Linked DNA regions of Haloferula helveola. The protein of the gene in region 1 binds, or shares a complex with, the protein of each later gene. Links are inferred from orthologs where the notes say so. Each region holds a gene or a part of one and is shown on either strand. Other genes may lie near its edges. The genes, in order: tsaD and tsaE.

What was found.
Region 2: the proteins of tsaD (region 1) and tsaE are in contact, whole or in part, in a crystal structure (PDB 6N9A), measured with the Thermotoga maritima proteins. The link is inferred for Haloferula helveola from one-to-one orthologs. Residues at the interface, in WP_004082750.1 of Thermotoga maritima: Cys10, Asp11, Arg49, His50, Leu82, Gly84, Gly135, Gly136, Glu154, Thr155, Leu156, Asp157, Asp158, Ser159, Glu162, Asp165, Lys166, Arg169, Leu170, Tyr175, Lys213, Thr214, Leu217, Tyr218, Gln221, Arg222, Asn324; in WP_004082108.1 of Thermotoga maritima: Leu37, Gly38, Lys46, Lys57, Val59, Lys60, Ser61, Thr63, Phe64, Thr65, Leu66, Met67, Val69, Pro71, Tyr82, Arg83, Leu84, Asp86, Asp88, Phe89, Asp93, Ile128, Asp130, Glu131, Arg134.

Annotation. Positions count from the first base shown.
Region 1 is NZ_AP024702.1:21,409-24,566, forward strand. The notes cover bases 101-2,946. They hold tsaD (tRNA (adenosine(37)-N6)-threonylcarbamoyltransferase complex transferase subunit TsaD), read left to right. Parts: upstream 101-930; coding sequence 931-1,962; downstream 1,963-2,946. Other genes in these bases: HAHE_RS00095 (FAD-dependent oxidoreductase), read right to left, coding at 101-816; HAHE_RS00105 (HAD hydrolase-like protein), read left to right, coding at 2,026-2,661; HAHE_RS00110 (OmpA family protein), read left to right, coding at 2,767-2,946. In the rest of the region: more of HAHE_RS00095, read right to left, coding at 1-100; more of HAHE_RS00110, read left to right, coding at 2,947-3,158.
Region 2 is NZ_AP024702.1:2,210,776-2,213,919, reverse strand. What follows is about bases 194-3,025. They hold tsaE (tRNA (adenosine(37)-N6)-threonylcarbamoyltransferase complex ATPase subunit type 1 TsaE), read left to right. Parts: upstream 194-1,318; coding sequence 1,319-1,732; downstream 1,733-3,025. Other genes in these bases: HAHE_RS08035 (hypothetical protein), read right to left, coding at 2,783-3,025; HAHE_RS08040 (SDR family NAD(P)-dependent oxidoreductase), read right to left, coding at 2,090-2,737; HAHE_RS08045 (hypothetical protein), read right to left, coding at 1,738-2,031; rplU (50S ribosomal protein L21), read right to left, coding at 885-1,193; rpmA (50S ribosomal protein L27), read right to left, coding at 584-844. Also shown: more of HAHE_RS08065, read left to right, coding at 91-193; more of HAHE_RS08035, read right to left, coding at 3,026-3,144. UniProt on the Escherichia coli protein: Required for the formation of a threonylcarbamoyl group on adenosine at position 37 (t(6)A37) in tRNAs that read codons beginning with adenine.

The DNA.
Region 1 (3,158 bases):
CTTGGCGTCGCCGTTCGGGTAATGCTCGGTGTCGATCTTCTTCAGGAGCCCCGCGCCCTTGCCGTGGATTCCGATGGTGTGCACCCGGATCTCGGCGCTGGCATTGCCGCCGAGCATCGGGCGGTCCTGGATCAGGGCGACGCGAAGCCCTTGCGTCCTCGCCGCCAGAGCGGCACCGCAACCGGACATGCCGGCACCGACAATCACGACGTCGAATTCATCCTCCTCAATCACCTGGCCGGTGCGACCACTCAGCCGATCCTTCCAGGCCGCGAGCTCCGGCAGATCCATATTCGGCAGCTCCGGCTTCTCCTCACGGGTGAAAAACACCGCGTCGCAGCGGCCGTCGAAACCGGTCAGGTCCTCAAGCTCCAAGGCGTGTTCGCCCGCGGCGTCCACCTCGATCGCGCCGCCCGCCTGCCATGCCCAGCCTTCCTCGGTCCCGAAAACCGGCTCGAGCGCCTTGCCGTCGACCTTGACTCGGAACCGGCCCGGGGCCTCCCACTCCCCAGGGCACCAGTCGCGCGTCCTTACCCAGACGTACCACTTCCCACCTTCCGGCAGCTTGAACTTCGTCTTGGCATTGGCAACCGGCTTGCCCATCCCGTGGGCCAGCAGAAACGAGCCGCCCATCTGCTGGTAGAACTGGGTATCGATCACCCAGCCGCCGGGTTCGTCGAAACCACAGGCTTCGACGAGAACACCCGCCGACCCTTTTCCTTCGGCACCGAATCCGTAGCGCGGTGCGGTGGCGGCGGTGAAGGCAAGGCCTCCGATGATACGGACGAAGCGGCGGCGGTCGATGGTGTCAGGCATGTCGCGGGAAGGGGTGGGTTCGTAGATTTGGATCGCCGCCCTACGCGACCGATCCCGGGTCTCTTTCCACCAGCCACTTGCCAATTCAAGCCGGATCCGCCACACCGGCGGCCCGTGCCGACGCTTCTTGCCATCGAAAGCTCCTGCGACGAAACCGCCGTCGCGATCCTGTCGGGCGAGCCGGGCCAACCGGCAAGAATCCTTTCCTCCGAGATCGCCAGCCAGATCGAGCTTCACCGGCAGTACGGCGGCGTGGTTCCGGAACTCGCCTCACGCAACCACTCGCTGCACCTCCGGCCGCTGGTCGAGACCGCCCTGCGGAATGCTGACACGGATCTCTGTTCGATCGACGCCTTCGCCGCCACCTCCGGCCCGGGGTTGTCCTCATCCCTCCTGATCGGCTCGACCGCCGCCAAGGCGCTCGCTGTTTCCACCGGGCGACCGTTCCTCGCCATCAACCACCTCGAGGGCCACCTGCTCTCTCCCTTCGTAGGACTGGGAGAGGTTCCTCCCCATGTCGCGCTGATCGTATCTGGTGGCCACACGCTGCTGCTCGATGTCGAGATGCCCGGCCGCTACCGCAAACTCGGCTCGACCCTCGACGACGCCGCCGGCGAGGCCTTCGACAAGGTCGCGAAGATGCTCGGGCTGCCCTATCCCGGCGGGCCCGAGATCGAGAAGACCGCGATGGGCGGAAATCCGGAGGCCTTCGAGTTCCCCCGCTCGATGATGAAGGACAAGAGCCTCGATTTCTCCTTCGCCGGGCTGAAAACGGCGGTGCTCTACACCCTGACCGACCGCAATCCCGAGACCGGCCAGCCGAAGACGGAGGATCTGCCGGACCTCTGCGCATCGTTCCAGCAGGCGGTGATCGACGTCCTGGTCGCCAAAACCGTGAGGGCCGCGCGGGGTCGGGGTCGCGATACGATCGCGCTCTCCGGCGGTGTGTCGCTCAATCGGACACTCCGAAACGCCTTCCAGAAGCGCTGCGATGCCGACGGCATCCGGTTCCTCACCGCCGAACCCGGGCTATGCACCGACAATGCCGCGATGATCGGCTTTGCGGGCCTGCTGCATCATTTCGCGGGACAGGAGTCCCCGTTGGACGAGGACATCCATCCCAATCTGCCGCTGCCGACCCTCTAACCGCCCTCGGACGATTTCTTCCTTGGCGTTGCCGGGAAGATCACGGTTCTTTGCCTCGCCTCCATGGCCTACCGCACGATCATCTTCGATTTCGACGGCACCCTCGCGGACACGCTTGAGGAGAGCCGGCGCATTTTCAATGCGATCGCGCCCGATTACGGAATCCGCGAGGTCACGGCGGAAGAACTCCCGTCGCTTCGGCACATGTCGATCAAGGAGCTCATCGGCCACCTCAAGATCCCCAAACGTCGCGTGCCCGCCTTCATCGCGAAAGGCACCGCGATGATGCGCGGCAACATCGTCCGGTTGCAGCTCATCGAAGGCATCGGCGAGATTCTCCCCGTGCTGCGTTCCCGGTGCCAGTCCTTCGGCGTGCTGACCTCAAATGCCCCGACCAATGTCGACCTGTTCTTGCGGGCCCACGGTCTGCGCGGGTTGTTCAACTTCATCTCGTCGACCTCCAAGCTCACCGGCAAGGCCAAGCACCTGAAGGCGATCCGCAAGACCTTCTCGCTGAAGTCGGAGGAGATGCTCTACGTCGGCGACGAAATCCGCGACATCAAGGCCTCGCAGAAGGCCTCGATCCCAGTCGCTGCCGTGACCTGGGGGTTCAACTCGCCCGAGACCCTGGCGGCGGAAAAGCCCGACCACCTGCTCACCTCGCCGAACGATTTTCTCGAGATCGTGCCGCAGGCATGATCGACCCGGAAGCGTGGTTCCTCGGATGCGGGACCCCATTCCCCGGGTGACGGAGGGCTAAATCGAGGTTCGACAACTCCCGCCGAACCCATTCCATTTCCTACCATGCAAGACGAAACGCCAGCCCCCGACGAGTCGTCGGCTACCGAAACCCCGGCCACGGAGACCAAAACGGAGTCGACGAACGAGTCCGCCACGCCCGCAAGCCGCCAGGTTTCGCCGATCGTGCTGACGATCAGCTTCATCATCATCACGCTGCTCGGGATCGTGATTTTCCAGAACCTCTTCCCCCGCGGCGGCGGAGGAGGCGGCAGCAGCAAGGGCAACGCGACGGTCGATGTCCTGCGTGCCGACATCGAGACCCAGCGTGCGGAAATCAACCGCCAGCGGATCGCGCTCGGCATGGAGCCGCTCGAAGGCACCAGCGGCATCGAGACCGCCGAGGAGGTCGCCGCCCGCCTGAAGGCTGACGCAGACACTTTGGCATCGCTCACCAG
Region 2 (3,144 bases), 2.2 Mb from region 1 along the record:
AGCGAGCGAGGGACAAGTGAGAAGTGCCGAGTGCGGGGCCGGCGGCAAACGCGGTTGAGGACGGGCTCAGGTCAGGTACAGTATCCGCTGATGGAAAAACCTCCGCCGAGGAAGCTCGTCACGGTGCGGATGCCGGACGATCTGGGCGACCTTTCCGGGCTCAGCCCGGCAGAGAGGGCGGAACTCGTGCAACAGAACGAACGGCGGAAGATCTACGAAGAGGTCATGAAATCGGAGTCGGATGCGTGGCGCCGGTGCTTTCTGTCCGGCGGGATCTGCGTCGTATCCTGGATGCTCGCCGTCGGCTGCAGCTTGTTGATGGAGCTCGTCGACCGGTTTCCGGTGGATGCCCGCGATGCGGCTTGGATCGGGCTTTCACTCGTCGCGGGGTTGTCAGCCCTCGTCGGGCTTCTGAGCTTTTATCCCGCGGTTCTCCATCTCGCCCAATTGATCCTGGCGATGCGCCGGCGGAGGCGGCTGGGACGGTCGCTGCCTGCCACGGGTCGTTGACCGGTGGGATGCGGACACGAAAAAGCCGCCGACCCTCTCGGGTGGCGGCTTTCGAAAATTGTCGGGAGCGACCTCAGTTGGCGGCGACTTCGGCCGGCTTGACGTTCACCCGACCGCCGTTGCGGTCGAAGAACACGGTGCCTTCGATGGCGGCGTGGATGGTGTAGTCCTTGCCCATGAAGACGTTCTTGCCCGGGTGCCACTTGGTTCCGCGCTGGCGGATGATGATGTTGCCGGGGATGACGACCTGACCGCCGAACTTCTTCACGCCGAGGCGCTTCGAGCGTGAGTCGCGGCCGTTCTTGACGGAACCTTGTCCTTTCTTGTGAGCCATGGTCTTGGGAAAATCAGGGGTTCAATGAACCAGCGCCGGATCAGGCGATGGAGTCGATCGAGATCTTGGTGAGCGCGCGGCGGAAGCCCTTGGTCTTGTGGAAGCCCTTGCGGCGCTTGAACTTGAAGGCGATGCCCTTCGGTCCGCGGAAGTTGCTGACGACGGTGGCCTTGACGCTGGAACCGTCAACGACGGGAGTGCCGACCTTGATGTCGGAGCCTTCGCCGATGAGGAGCGGGGCGAACTCGAGGATCGTGCCTTCGTCGAGGTTGAGGTTCTCGACGTCGATCTTGTCGCCTTCTTGGACGCGGTACTGTTTGCCGCCGGTTTTGATGACTGCGTAGGCCATGGCCGTAGAGGAAAAGGGATTGGAGCCCGGAGGTCGGGCGGGCGGGGAGAACAGCACAGCGATTTCAGACGGGCAAGGGAATTTTTTGAAATCGACGGGGTCCGCGGATCGGCTTTGCTGCGGGGGTGGAGCGGGTGATTCCGGATGAAGCGGCAATGGTGGCTTTCGGTCGCGAAATGGCGTCCGGGCTGGCGGGTGGCGAGGTGTTGGGGCTGGTGGGCGGCTTGGGGGCTGGCAAGACGCATTTCACCAAGGGTCTGGCGGCTGGACTGGGCCACGATGGGGAGGTCACAAGCCCGACTTTCGCCTTGGTCCACGAGTACCGCGACGGCCGGCTGCCGGTGTTCCACCTCGATTTCTACCGCCTCGAGTCCGCCGAGGCATTGATCGGGATCGGCTGGGACGAGATGCTCGACGAGGAAGGGGTCGTCATCGCCGAGTGGGCGGACCGATTTCCCGAACTCCTGCCCGTGGGCACGAAGGTGCTCGATTTCGAGGTGCTGCCGGACGGATCGCGGCGGGTCAGTGAGCGCGGCTGACCGGCTTACTGGAAGCTGCGGCTGATGGCGTCGAACAGGCGGCTGACCGTGCCTTGGGTGCGCGAGACGGTGCCGGGAGCGTTCGAGTAGGTCCGCTGCACGGTGCTGTAGGACCGGTCGACCGTGCCCTGCGTGCGGTAGGCGGTATTGACCGCGCCATTGGCCATTTCGCCGCTGCGGGCGACAGTGCGGTTGGCGGCTTGGGTGGTGCGGCCCAGCGTGTCCACCGTGCGCCCGGCAGTACTGCACGAGCTCAGCGCGAGGGCGGCGCCGGCGGCAAGGAGGACGAGGGCTTTCATGGCGCGGAAGGGTAGGGAGACCGGGGGCGGGGTCAATGAGACATTTCGTCCCCGCATTTCAGCCGATCCGGCTGTCGAGCTGGAACACCTGACCCGAGGTGTACGGAAGCTGCCGGTGGAGATGGACGAGGAATGCCGCGACCGATTCGGTGTCATTGAAACGTCCGAGGGCATGTTCGCGGCGGACCTCATCGCGGCGGCTTTCCGGGAGGCCAGCAGTCATTCGGGTTTCGAGAAAGCCGGGGAGCACCGTGTTGACCCGGATCCCGGCGGGGCCGAGTTCCTTCGCAAGCGACTTGGCGAGCCCGATCAGTCCGGCTTTGGCGGCGGCGTAGGCGGCTTGGCCGACCGGCGGGTGGAGGGCCGAGTGGCTTGAGATGAAAATGAGGTGGCCGGTCCGCTTCCGGAGCATCGCGCGGGCGGCCGCTTTGGCACAACGGAAGGTGCCGTGCAGGTTGACCTCCAGCTGGCGGTCCCAGGACGCCTCATTGCAACGGGCCAGCAGTTCGTTGTCGGCGAGGCCGGCGTTGCTGATCAAGAGATCGGGTGTCTCGATGCCGGCGAAGTAGCTCGCGACCGATGCGGGATCGGCGACGTCCAGTTCGTCCCGGCCGGGCGCGAGCACCTCGTCACCCGCGTCGCGGAACGCGCGGGCGATTGCTTGCGCGAGATCGCCGCGTCCGCCGCTGATGAGCACCCGTTCCATCGTGGGACGAGCGTGGCGGCGGCACGCGGCTGCGCAAGCGTAAGCTTATTCGCCGGGAGGCGTGCCTTTGCCGACGGCACCGGAGGCCGGACGGATCACGATCGCGTGTTCGTCGTAGCGCGCGATACCGCCTGCCTGCTGAAGCAGGTAGTCGAGCGCGGCCTTGGCAGGGATGTTCTTCAGCGACAGCGAGACTTCCCGGTCACCGAGTTTGCCGGTCGGATCCTGGACCATGAAGTTCGGCGTGAAGGCATCGTCTTCGCCCTTCTTCTTGGTCGACTCGGTTTCCACCATCGAGTTCAGCGCGGAGAGCGCCTCGCTCAGGGTGACGTCGCGGAACTCGACCTCGGGCAGGCGGATGCCGCCGAGTTCGGTTTCCTTGCGCTTGGCAAGCATGTTGCCGGCTT